Regions from separate parts of the Mangrovibacillus sp. Mu-81 genome, predicted to be linked through region 3. Evidence: riboswitches for the same ligand, from Rfam matches in the RefSeq annotation. Region 3 holds a riboswitch; each other region holds the start of a gene.
The links. Region 3 has a riboswitch for S-adenosylmethionine ahead of V6B33_RS19290 (Na+/H+ antiporter NhaC family protein). Riboswitches for the same ligand answer to the same signal wherever they lie in the genome.
Positions count from the first base shown of each region.

Region 1: it holds a riboswitch for S-adenosylmethionine, as region 3 does, so the genes downstream of both, V6B33_RS10510 (Fur-regulated basic protein FbpA) here and V6B33_RS19290 (Na+/H+ antiporter NhaC family protein) in region 3, are expected to answer to the same signal.
Region 2: it holds a riboswitch for S-adenosylmethionine, as region 3 does, so the genes downstream of both, V6B33_RS08215 (2,3-diketo-5-methylthiopentyl-1-phosphate enolase) here and V6B33_RS19290 (Na+/H+ antiporter NhaC family protein) in region 3, are expected to answer to the same signal.

Region 1 covers NZ_JBAJHU010000003.1:680,169-684,458, reverse strand. The annotation lists gene V6B33_RS10520 (YndM family protein) at 1-10, opposite strand, end outside; gene V6B33_RS10515 (protoporphyrinogen oxidase) at 129-1,520, opposite strand; SAM riboswitch class I at 1,743-1,852, shown strand; gene V6B33_RS10510 (Fur-regulated basic protein FbpA) at 1,964-2,185, shown strand; gene V6B33_RS10505 (four-helix bundle copper-binding protein) at 2,219-2,545, opposite strand; gene spoIIP (stage II sporulation protein P) at 2,740-3,900, opposite strand.
Region 2 covers NZ_JBAJHU010000003.1:214,196-218,485, reverse strand. The annotation lists gene V6B33_RS08220 (methylthioribulose 1-phosphate dehydratase) at 1-582, opposite strand, end outside; gene V6B33_RS08215 (2,3-diketo-5-methylthiopentyl-1-phosphate enolase) at 676-1,890, opposite strand; SAM riboswitch class I at 1,978-2,084, opposite strand; gene V6B33_RS08210 (pyridoxal phosphate-dependent aminotransferase) at 2,145-3,323, opposite strand; gene V6B33_RS08205 (carbon-nitrogen family hydrolase) at 3,443-4,225, shown strand.
Region 3 covers NZ_JBAJHU010000013.1:45,628-49,917, reverse strand. The annotation lists gene V6B33_RS19295 ((S)-benzoin forming benzil reductase) at 1-370, shown strand, start outside; gene V6B33_RS19290 (Na+/H+ antiporter NhaC family protein) at 433-1,749, opposite strand; SAM riboswitch class I at 1,972-2,077, opposite strand; gene V6B33_RS19285 (MFS transporter) at 2,359-3,531, shown strand.

The DNA of each region.
Region 1 (4,290 bases), on a different contig from region 3:
CATGTTTCATGTATAATCCCTCCTGCGCTTAGGATTCTCCTTATTGAAGAAATTATGCTTTTTAATAAAAAAAGCGCAGTTTTATTCAAGGATTTACAAATTCAATAATGGGGAAAGTGAACAAGACTTTACCCTGTAATCATTTCTGTTATCGCATCAGCAGTTTCTTTCCCATTCTTCATGCAGGCGCCGATGCCAACTCCAAAATAGGATGCCCCCGCCAGCAAAACGTTAGGATAGTCGTCTTTCAGTCTTTGCTGGAGGGAGTCGACCGCTTGACTGTGTCCTAAATGGTAATTGGGCATCAAGTTATTCCAGTTCGTGATTTTTACAGATGCAGGTGGTTCTGCAATTCCTAGACTTTTGAAGATATCATCCAGTGCAACCTTTGTTAATTCTTCTTCACTTAGTTCCTTTAACTCATCATAATAAGCGTTAGAACTCTTATAAAATAATCTTACTAATAATTCTTGCCGTTCTGATGTATGCTTCCATTTTCTGCTTGTCCACGTACATGCATCGCAAACGACATCGCTGCCGTGGGAAGTTATAAAACCGGTGCCATTTTCCGGAAGAATCTCATCTTTCAGTTCAAACCCGATATAAATGCTAGTGAGGGAAGAATTTTTCAAACGGTCAAAGTCGTGATTTAATTGACTATCATTCAAAATTTTCCGAGTCACGTCATGGGTTGTTGCGAACACCACATAATCTGCTTCAATCAATTTGCTGTTTGTCAAAGTGAGTTGGTATTTTCCATCTCCTTTTTTAACACTTATTACTTCTTCACCCTTTATTATTTCAGCCTTCGCTATGACCGCTTCCAACCGGTCAATAAGTGCGGATAATCCGCTTGTAAAAGAGATGAATTTCCCGTTGGATGAACTTTTGAATTTTTCTTTATTTGCTTCGAAACCTTTGATTATGCTGCCATATCGATTCTTATATTCGAGTAGGTACGGCAGTGTCGTTGCCATCGTCAAGTCTTCCAATTTTCCTGAGTACACTCCCGACAATACAGGAGCAATCTGGTTCTTCACAAGTTCGCCGCCAAAGAATGCTTCAAGGAACTCACCGACTGAACTATCTTTAGTAAATGATGTATTCGGTGTTTCCAGATCCAAAAGTGCTTTCCTTTTTCCTTCTTCAGAAACGAGGGTGCTTTCCATTAAAGAATCAACACTCATAGGTATGCCGAAAACAGAGTCTTCTGGAATCTTGTGCAGCTTTCCATTTGTATATATAAACGAGGTTCCCGTTTCGTTATAAACCAATTCATCCCCAAGCTGTAATTCCTCTATAAAAGGCAGCACCCCTTCATTTCGTGCAACAATAGAGTCAGCACCGGTTTCAAGGATGAATGGTCGTTGTTTAACGGTTTTAATCTTGCCGCCAAGTTCCACATCGCGTTCAACCAGTGTCAATTCCATAGCTAGAGCGTGCGTTCTTTTAAATTTATCAAGATGGTACAGCGTGGTCAGTCCTGTAATACCACCGCCAACTACAACAACCTTTTTCATCGTTTCTCACTCCATAAGTAGGTTTATACCACTAGACTATCATTTTTTATTGTGAAATCATAAACAAATAGGGAATTTATTGTGTCATTTAAAAAAGGAATTATGTATAGAGGAAAAAATGCATAAATAGGGCTGCACTTATAACCGATCCGACCTTAATTCATACTTGACTACTATGAATACTATGTATTAAAATGGACCTAACAATAAAAAGTAAATAATAGCTTATCAAGAGAGGTGGAGGGAATGGCCCGATGACGCCTCAGCAACAGATTTCACATATGTGAAACACTGTGCTAATTCCAACAGGCGGCATGCTTGAAAGATAAGATGAAGTATTGCATTGTGACAACCTTCTTCTTATCTTAGGGGAAGGTTTTTGTGTTTATGCAAGAAATACAGGCCATGTCTCCGACTTATCATTCAACTTAGGAGTGAAAAATATGGGGGAAATCATTCGTCATGCATTAGAGAAAAGACGTGAGGAATTGATCAACAAGCTGATTACGTATAATATTTTTAAGAAACACGATAAACAACTATTCGAACTGACTATCCAGGAACTTGAAGATGAATATAAGGAAGTCAAATGCCAATGCCACCCTCACAGCAGCACATCATCCATTCACTGGAAGAATGTAAAGACCCGTTCTTCAGCACATTAAACACTAAAAGAACGGGCCTGTATAAAATTGATCTTATGCGATGTTTTTACACTCTTCCGCGCATTTGAAGCAGGCATCAGCGCATTTTTGACAGTGGTCGTGGTCGTGCTTTTTGCATTCATTTCCACAAGATTCACAGATGGCGGCACATACCGAAGCGAGTTCGGATGCAAAAGGCGTGCCTCTTAACAGTGCCTGTTCCAAAAATCCACACATGTCTGAACATTCACGGTCTAAGCGAATGCATTCCGCCATCATTTTTATATCTTCTTCACCCAGGCATGAATCATAACAGTGGTTACACGCCTCCATGCAATCGTGCAATGTCTTTACTAGTGATTGATACTTTTCGTGTAACATTAATTCGTTCCTCCTTGTTTTTGTCCTATTCTTCTTTAACCGGTTTTTTCCATACCTAAACACTTAGGTGTGGATTCTATTAATGAGATTAAACCGACTACTCTATTGGTACCCGAAATTATTGCAGAATTCTTGCAATAAACGTAGAAATAATTAAAAGCCGCCTGTTAACAGCGGCTTTTAATGTACTGTTACTATCCATTTACCTCTACAACATCCTCATGATAAAATTCTGCAAATATTTCTGCAAAGGCTTCCGTCGAATTATAGAGTTCGACCAAATTATTCTCCACCCCACCGAATTCCAGCAGCATTGCTCGTTCAGTCAAATCCTGATTATAAACACCATTTCCTTCGGCTTTCGTTTTCACAAAGACTCCTCGGCTGATCCCCGGGAACTTTTTCTCAAGCGCAGTATTCAACTCTTTCGCGATGGCAAGGTTCTTTTCGAAATTCTTATTTTCTTTACCAACGATGAAGAAAAGCCTTGCATATGGCTTGCCGTTGATTGTTTTGGTGGTGATTTCCCGTGGCTGAGAATCACGATGGATATCTATGAGATAATGAAGGTCATTATTCCCGGCAAGAGCTTCCTGAACCTGCTCTCTTGATAATTTATATGATTCATTATAGGTCCAATTCTTTTCTTTTAAAGCTTTTGTCGTATCCGTTTTATCCTGGACGGCTCCAATCCCTCTTTCAGCAAGTTCTTGTTGAAGCTTTGAACCGATTGCTATGACATTAACTTTTTCATTCGTGCTTGCTGGATCTTCGGACTGATTGTTCTTTATTAGAGGACTAAAGGCTTCCCAGCTGTGAGAATGATAAATAAATATTGATTTCTTATCAATTTCTTTAATATCCTCACTGCCGTCGGAGTTAGCCTGATCAATCTGGTTCTGATCAAATTCCTGGTTCTTCAGCTGCTCATCTGTCGGTGCCGGTGACTCCAATGGCAGGTTAGTTATGTCCGTTCCCTTTCCGGCTACGGCAATCTGAGTATGGTAATTCTCAATCCCAGGTATCTCTCTGCCGAACAAACTGCGGGGATCGAACAACGACACGTTCGTCACACTTTCGAGCCAGTTAAAATCCGATTGCAGTTCTCCTTCATTCATCACCCGTAAATAGGTGATCTCCTCAGAAAGAAGTTTCAATAGGGTTTCTTTCGGCACCATATCCGACATAGTCGAATAGAACAGCGTGTCCACTTTCAACTTAATCGTCGTGGCCGAAATGAGCCAGACTGAAAGATATACGAGAATGACCCCAACTGCAATCATTCTCGCCAATGATTTTACAGTCACGAATACTAGTAGTGGCAGGGTGCTATCTTTTCTGGATTTATACGCCATGAATGAACTCCTATATAAATAAGATTTACTAGTTCACTATATGCGCGAAAAGAAGAATATAGAATAATAGAAGAGGATTCATTCTTATAGCACAGCGAGGACATAAAAAATAGAATCAACGAAAAAATGGCCAATGCTGATATCGATACCATGAAAAGCATTTTACCATTTTCGAAAAAGTATAGTCTTATAATTGAAAAATATAAAATGGAGGTAATTATCACTGTGAAGGATAAATGAATAGAATTCGATTCCCAATGGAGTTGTATGCTTTCAATGACATATACCTCTGAACATTCCAATTAAAGTGAGCAGTTATGCCTAATAGCGGGACCTGTTAACAAAAACATTCAGGCAATATTCATCATCTTTTTCAGTTGCTTTGTTGAT
Region 2 (4,290 bases), on a different contig from region 3:
TTGAAATAAAAACTCGCAGGCTTCAAGAAGCTTTTTGGCTTCAAATGAGTTCCTGCCCCATACAGTAATTCCATGATTTCGTATCAAAACTGCACCTTTATCGTCCCGGACGTGCTGTGAAAACTCCTCAGCCAGATCGGGGATGTGTGCATGATTGAAGATGATCGGAATCGTTAATTCGTCATCTTCTCCCCATTTATCAAAGGCTTTGATCAATTCCTGATTTCTGAATGTAATCTCCCCGGCGTCCCCATACAACTCACTCACTACATTATTTGGCACAGTATGTACATGAAGACTGCACCCAGCCCCGCTGTTCAGAAAGATTCTGCTGTGCAGCATGGTTTCGGCCGAGGGACGTACTTTCGTTTTTTCCACCGGTTCACCCATTCCATCCACCAGCAGAAAGTCTTCATCCGATTTCTTTCGCTTATCTTTACCGCTTGCCGTTACCAGAAACGTGATCGGGGAAGAACTGACTCTGATAGCAAGATTTCCACTCGTCCCCATGAACCAGTCACGTGCGGCAAGTTCTTCTTTTACCCCGGCAAGATCTTCCCATATTGATTGCTCGCATTTCATGCAGCTGCCTCCTTCTCCGGAACTAATCTACAATCGTTGAATGCGTTAATAATGTTTAAATGGATCGGTATAGCACAAAAGTATACATCAGGTTTATCCACGGGCACTAATCTCCCCTCCCCAAAGCCTCAACGCTTTATCCAGGTCGGTATGTCTTGTTGCAGCATCTGTGAGGGGAATTCCTTTCAGTACCGCATCGATAGCCTGCAGAAAGGCTGATCCTCCGGCTGAAGCACCATCGGGATGCCCGTGCACACCTCCTCCGGCATTGATGACACAATCTCTCCCGAAGTCTTCAATCAATTGAGGAACCAGTGCGGGATGGATGCCTGCTGAAGGAACAGGAAAAGTCCTTTTAAACAGATCAGAGTTCGTCAGCTCTTTGCTGATGGACAGTACTTGTCTTTTTTCTAATGCCACACTGCCGTAAGGCGAAGGGAATAAGGAGAAATCAGCACCGGTCATTCTTAATAGCTTTCCAAGCCATAAAGAATAATCAACACCGTATTGAGGTGAGGCCGCTGCAGCTCCTGCAAAAGAAGGATGAGCCATGATCGGCAGTCCGATTTCATTATCTTCACGCAGTTCCTGAAGAACATCCAGACCGTAAGAAAACACATTGAATAACAATGCATCTGCTCCAAGCTCTCTTGCCTTTCTCGCTTTTTCCCTTAAGCCTGACGTTCTTCCACTCAGATTAACGGCATAAAGGGTCCTCTTTCCAGTTACTTCATTTACCTCCTTCAGAACGTTTTTACCCTGCCTGACTCTTTCTTCAAAAGGTGTCAGTTCATTGTCAAAAAGAATTTCATCATCTTTTACCAGGTCTATCCCCCCTAGTGCCTGGGCCCTCAACTGGTTCTTAAGATAATCCTTGTCCCTCCCGATTACTCCTTTGAAAATGCTCATTACAAGTGGTCTGTTAGAAACTTTCACAAGTTCTCTAATTCCTTCAATACCAAATCGAGGTCCCGGATAACCTTTTTTCAAATCATTGGAAAAATGAATATTTCTTAACTTAACCTGGCCGTCAAGCGATAGTTTGCCGAACACGGTTGTCAAGATCGCAGGTATATCATTCGAATAATTCCCTGATGGGTACGCTATTTGAATTTCTGCCGCAGGAATCTCACCCTCTTTTTCTTTCACTGCCACAACTGTTCCCTTGTATTTTCTTAATTGGTCCTTTTCAAGTAATGGAAGATCGGTCCATGAACCGACTGTCAGTCCGAGAGCAATCCCTTCCGCTTTTTCTTGAAATGATCGACTCTTCCCTGTTATTTCGTATGTAGCAATTACTTCTCCCACTTGAGATACCTCCTGGCTGGTATAAAGTTAGAAAATCAATAAAAATACAAAAAACCCCTTCGATAAGAAGAGGTTGGCTATCACTCTATCTTATCTGTCAGCATTTACCATGCTGCAAGAATTAGCACCGTGCTTAAATTAAGTCGGTTGCCGGGCTTCATAGGGCTGGTCCCTCCGCCTGCTCTTGATAAGAATTTCTTAAATATGAATGTAATTTCAGTTGGATTATGTCATCATTTTTCAGTTCTGTCAATCTATTTATCGAATAATTTCAAATTTTCAATTCGTTTCACGACTTCTTCTAGTCTCTCTAAACTGGTCAATAACCCCACACGTACATAGCCCTCCCCATGCTCACCAAATCCTACGCCAGGTGCTACTGCAACTTTGATCTCATTAAGCAATAAGTCTGCAAATTCAACTGATGAAAAACCAGCTGGAACTTTTAGCCATGCAAAGAATGAGCCAGCAGGTGCAGAAACATCCCAGCCAATCCTTTGCAGACCGTCTATCAATGTTTTTCTTCTTTTTTCATATGTCGCAACCAATTCATCCACGCACTTTTGCGGACCGAGTAATGCAGTCTCCGCAGCTTCCTGAATGGCACCGAATAAACTTACATACAAATGATCCTGGAGAATATTAAGGGCTTCGATCACACTTTTGTTTCCAACAGCAAACCCCACTCTCCACCCTGCCATATTATAGGTTTTGGACAATGTGTATATTTCAATGCCTACATCCTTTGCTCCATCCGTTTCAAGGAAACTGACTGGCTTTTGACCTTCGAACCCAATCGCTCCATATGCAAAATCATGTACGACACAGATATCATGTTTGCTTGCAAGCGATACCGTATCCCTGAAGAATGCAGGTGTAGCAACAGCCCCCGTAGGATTATTCGGGTAGTTCAAGAACATGAGTTTTGCCTTCTGTAAATCTTCTTCTGGAATCGTTCCATAATCCGGCAGGAAATGGTTCTCTTCCTTCAGCGGCATCTTCGCCATCCTCGCCCCCGAAAGCGACACTCCTGATAAGTAATCCGGATATCCCGGATCCGGTACCAATACGGTATCCCCTGAATTCAAAAGCACTTGTGGGATTTCCACAAGACCTGCCTTCCCCCCGAATAATACAGCCACTTCATCTGCCGGGTTAATATCCACGCCATACTCCCGTTTATAAAATTCAGCTGCGGCTTCCTTAAAGGTTGCAAGGCCCCTGAATGGAGAATATTTATGGTTTCCTGGTGATTTCACTGCTTCCCTCATCGCCTCTACAATATGCGGCGGGGTAGGCTGATCCGGATTTCCCTGCCCCAAATTTATGACGTCATGCCCTTCATTTACCACTTTTTGAACTTTTTCCGTCAACGATGCAAAAAACTGCTTCGGCAGTGTTTGGACTCTTTCTGCTTGTTTAAAGGTTTTCATCATATCACCCACTACATTTTTTGAAAATTTTTTACTTTCAAATTCTAGTCACAAATGATATAACGTAAAGTAATGATTGTAAAGCGAAAATTCATATTTCTGTCAGAAGAGGTGTTCATTTGATTAAAAAAATTGGTATTGCACAAATAGATATTGCATTCGGAGATCCTGACGAGAACAAAAAACGGGTTCGTCATTGGGTGAATAAAGCAAGCGAAGCCGGTTGTGATATTGTCGTTTTCCCAGAGCTATGGACTACAGGCTATGATTTGACCAGAATCGAAGAAATTGCAGATGAAGATGCACGGGACAGTACCGCTTTCCTGACAGACCTTGCTTCCCGCCATTCCATTCATATCGTTGGGGGTTCCATTGCAAGTAAAACGAGTGAAGGGATAGGGAATAATCTACTTGTGGCTGACAAAAATGGCAGTATCGTCAAAGAATATACAAAACTGCATTTATTTAAACTCATGGATGAACATCATTACTTGATTCCGGGTAAGGAAGATGGTTTGTTCAAGCTCATGGATACTCAGATGGCTGGCATGATCTGTTATGACATCCGCTTTCCTGAATGGTTCAGAAAGCATGTCATCGACGGCGCAAAAGTGGTTTTTGTAGTGGCACAATGGCCCGCAGTAAGAATTTCCCACTGGAGAACACTTTTATTGGCCAGGGCCATTGAAAATCAGTGTTTTGTCATCGCCTGCAACCGTGCAGGCAATGATCCGAAAAATGAATTTGGCGGCCATTCGATGATCATAAGCCCATGGGGGGACGTCATTGCTGAGGGAGATCTTGATGAAGATTTGATCACTGCAGAGATTGATTTAGATGAGGTGGAAGAAGTAAGAAAGAAAATACCCATCTTTCAAGATCGCAGACCTGAATTTTATTAATTTAAATTTTCCAAAAAAAGTTGTTGACTCATTAATTGCATCGGTGGTACTATTCAAAGCAAATA
Region 3 (4,290 bases):
ATCCAGTAGTCAGCTGATCATGGTCAACGTCAGCTCAGGGGCAGGGAGCAGACCTGTTTACGGCTGGAGTACGTACTGTTCCACGAAAGCGGGAATCAATATGCTGACAGAAACCGTGAGCCTGGAGCTTTCAAAGAACGGGAGCCGGCATAAAGCCATTGCTTTCAGTCCAGGGGTAATGGATACCGATATGCAGGGTACAATCCGTTCCTCTTCGGAAGAATCATTTGCAGATGTAGAAAACTTTAAGAGATACAAAGAGCAGGGCATGCTGAGAGACACGGATACAGTCGCAGAGGTCCTGGTGAAGCTTGTAACCGAAACAGAAATCGAATCAGGCAAGCTTTATCATGTGAATGATTTATTGTAATTCTGTATTGACAATACAAAGAAAGAGACAAATCTCAATTAAATGAGATTTGTCTCTTCTTTTTACGAGCGTACTGTGCTCGGTTCGGCTGCTTTGGATCGTGTGAACTTCGGCAGTGCGAATCGGATCGCCACCAGACCGCATACTGCTGTCAGGATTGGATAGAAAGCATATGGAATAACGCTTACTGGTGATATTCCTGCCGTTTCTGCAACCAATAATGCCTGTGCTCCATAAGGGATCAGGCCTTGAACGGAGCAAGAGAATATATCCAGAATACTAGCAGACTTACGGGCGTCTACTCCATAATTGTCACCGATCTCTTTTGCCAGCGGACCTGCAATGATAATAGAAATCGTATTGTTCGCCGTGCAAAGATTCGTTGAACTGACAAGTCCTGCTGTTGCCAATTGTGCTCCCTGCGGTGATCTGATCCTGCGGGTGGCAAGATAAAGCAGCGCCTGGATGCCCCCGTTATAGCGGATAAGTTCAACCACGCCGCCGATCAGCACAGTCAGAATGACGATTTCCGCCATGCCGGTCATTCCATCGGCAATGCTTCCGAAATAACTGGCAGGTGTAAAGCTTCCATCAATAAATCCGATGATTCCGGAAAAGACAATTCCTCCAAATAAAACCACGAACACATTCAAACCTGCCAATGCACCGATGATGACTCCCAGGTAAGGAAGGATTTTCACCCAATTATAGGTCTGTGCGTCTACAGTTGAATGATTTCCTGCGGTTATAAAGAATAAGATCACCATCGTAAGAATCGCTGCAGGAAGAACAATAAAGAAATTCACCTTGAATTTATCTTTCATCTCCGTTTTCTGTGTACGCACGGCTGCTATCGTTGTATCAGAAATGAACGATAGATTGTCACCGAACATCGCTCCTCCGATGACAGTAGCCATCGCAATAGGCATGGCGATGTCAGTACCTGAACTGATCCCGACACCGATTGGGGCAAGTGCCGCGATCGTACCCATTGAAGTACCCATGGATAGTGAAACGAACGCTGCAATTAAAAATAATCCAACAATCAGTAGATTTTCTGGAAGTACAGATAGGGCAAGGTTCACCGTTGAATCAACGGCGCCCATTTTTTCTGCTACTCCCGAGAACGCACCGGCTAAAAGGAAGATGAAGACCATGATCATAATATCAGGGTGTCCTGCACCTTTAGCAAAGCGTTCCACTTTAGCATTCAGAGATTCCTTTCGATTCATGAGAAGCGCCGCAACAGCAGCGATAATAATGGAAACTAATACTGGGAAAGCGTAAAAATCTCCTGAAAGGATTCCCGCACCCAGAAAGAGTGAAACAAATATGAGTAATGGCAATAATGCCGACAGTTTACCTTTTTCTTCAAACATTCGAACAACTCCTTTTGACAATTGGCTTTCGTGATGAATTTTTATGGGATGGACATTTACCGGCAATACTACTTCAGGCGACGAATGTTGACGGCGGCCAGCAAGCCTGTCCTATCGGTACCAATTTCAACGACCTTTCATTATCCGGGCCGATAAAATAGTAACGATAAAAATAAAAAACCTCTTCAAATTAAGAAGAGGTTTCCAATATGAGAAACACTCTCCTTATCTTTCAAGCATCTCTGCTTGCTGGATGTGGCACAGCACTCGAATTGAGTCCGCTGCCGAGACATCACAGGGCCAGTCCCTCCGTCTCTCTGGATAAGAAGAATTATCCTATTCATTTGTGAAATTATACTTACATACTTTAAGACGTTTAAGAAAAAAAGTCAAACGGGAATTTGTTTTCCTTTTCTAAGGGACAGCGAAATCAGTGCATCCGTCATTGTTGAATGGGAATCTGGCAAGTTGATTACTATGGGATTTTTCCATCAAATCAGCCGTTCAACAGGTGAAAAGATGTATCCAGAAAAAGGAATGATTTTATTTACAATTACCTTGAATAGGACTAGTATTATAGGGATAAAAAAACATCTGGGGGATACGGAAGTGGAAAGAACGATACGAAATCAAGTTTTTACACTGCAAGGTTTTTACTTTTTAACCTTTTTTGGAGTGGGGAGTTTATATCCGCTGTTAAGTGTATATCTGAGTGAAAGTGTGGGATTGAATGGATACCAGATCGGGACAATCATGTCGATCGGGCCGATCATGATGATATTCTTTCAGCCGGTCTGGGGGATGGTAAGTGACGCGACCAACCGGCCTACACAGGTGCTGGCCTTTACTTCATTGGTTGCCGGCATATTTGCCCTCGGGTATCTTATAACCGATCTTTATTACGGACTGCTTCTGATTGCAATACTCGTTGCAGTTTTTCAGAGTGCGATTATCCCGGTTTCAGATAGTATCAGTCTGAAATATACGAGTAAAGTCCGTTACAATTATGGAAATATTCGTTTGTTTGGTTCATTGGGGTTCGGTGTTGCCGTGTATGTGATGGGAAGATTATCGGAAGGTTTCATAGGACCGACCATCATTTTCTACGCCTTCTTCATCTGTCTTGTGTTTTCAGCCGTACTGGCTTTCCGTTTCCCGAAGGAACGGGCTGCGGCAAAGCTTGATTTGAAAGCTGGGATGAAGGAACTATTCGCACTGAAGAAATTTTTGATCTTTTTGGCCGTCACGTTCATGGTGTTCGGTCCGAATCTCGCGAATAATACGTACTTCGGATTATTCGTTGAAGACTCCGGCGGAACATATGCCGGAATCGGTCTTGCATTCTTGATCGCCGTACTATCCGAAGTGCCTTTCATGAGAGTGGCAGGCAGCTGGATTGACCGCTTTGGTTTATTGACGGTAGCGGCTTTGGCAGGAGCTGCGTCCTTGATCCGCTGGCTGTTCTACTTCACGGAACCAAGTCTTTGGCTTGTGTACAGCTCAGCTGTCATGCAGGGTCTCGCAATCGGTCTATTCGTTCCGGCAGGACTGCGTTATATAAGGGAAATCACCCCAGCTCATATCACAGCTACAGCGGTCACCATTTATTCGGCAATCGGAAATGGTCTGGGAAACTGGTTCAGTACCTTTATCGGCGGGTTCATTCTCGAAACATTCTCCATCTATGCAGTCTATTTATTTTTTGCACTCCTCTCATTAATCGGCATTGTCCTTTGCTTTGTATTGATGAAAGAAGAGAAGAAAGAAGTTCTTGCCTATTAACTGCGTAAAAGCTGAATGAGAAATTTTTAAAGTGGTTCTGTTTTGAAGTACAAAACATGAATGACCAGTGCTTATCGTATAGTAATTCGCACCGGAATTAAAATGGAAAATGCTTGGAGACATATTAATATGCTCCAAGCATTTTTTCATCCTAAGATTCGCATTGGTTGGCGATTTCCAAATCTACAAGAATATCCAGAAAATAAGCTACTAAAATAAGGGAAGAAACTCCTCTTATTGAGGAAACAGCACGAAAAACAGAGTAAATAGAGGTGAAAATTTCCTCTAATTACTTCAAAAGCATGAAAATGGAACGTTCTTCTTTGCCTTAACGGGAAAAACTGCCCTTATATCCCTCGAACCTAACCCTATTCTGATGGATAACGGAAAAAACTTCCCTTATTTAAACAATCAAAGACGTTACTCACAATAAAGGATGAAAAAATCTGCCTCTTTTATCTGCCTCTAGAAATCAGCACCCACCTCCTGCTAGTTAAATAGCATCCGCAGCACACCAAGTGGGATAACAATTCGCATGTGAATTTTCATGCTACATAAATAAGCTTATGACCCTGTTAAAAGGGGTTCAAAGGGCAGATTTACTTATTTCAACCGCTATATATATCAACAAAAAGAAGCAGTCTAATTCAGTTGCGAATAGGACTGCTAATCGGTGTGCTAATTTAGTTTTTAAATTCGAGATCCGAAACCGTTAAGAAATTTTCAGGCAGTTTTTTGTTCAATATTTTAATACACAGC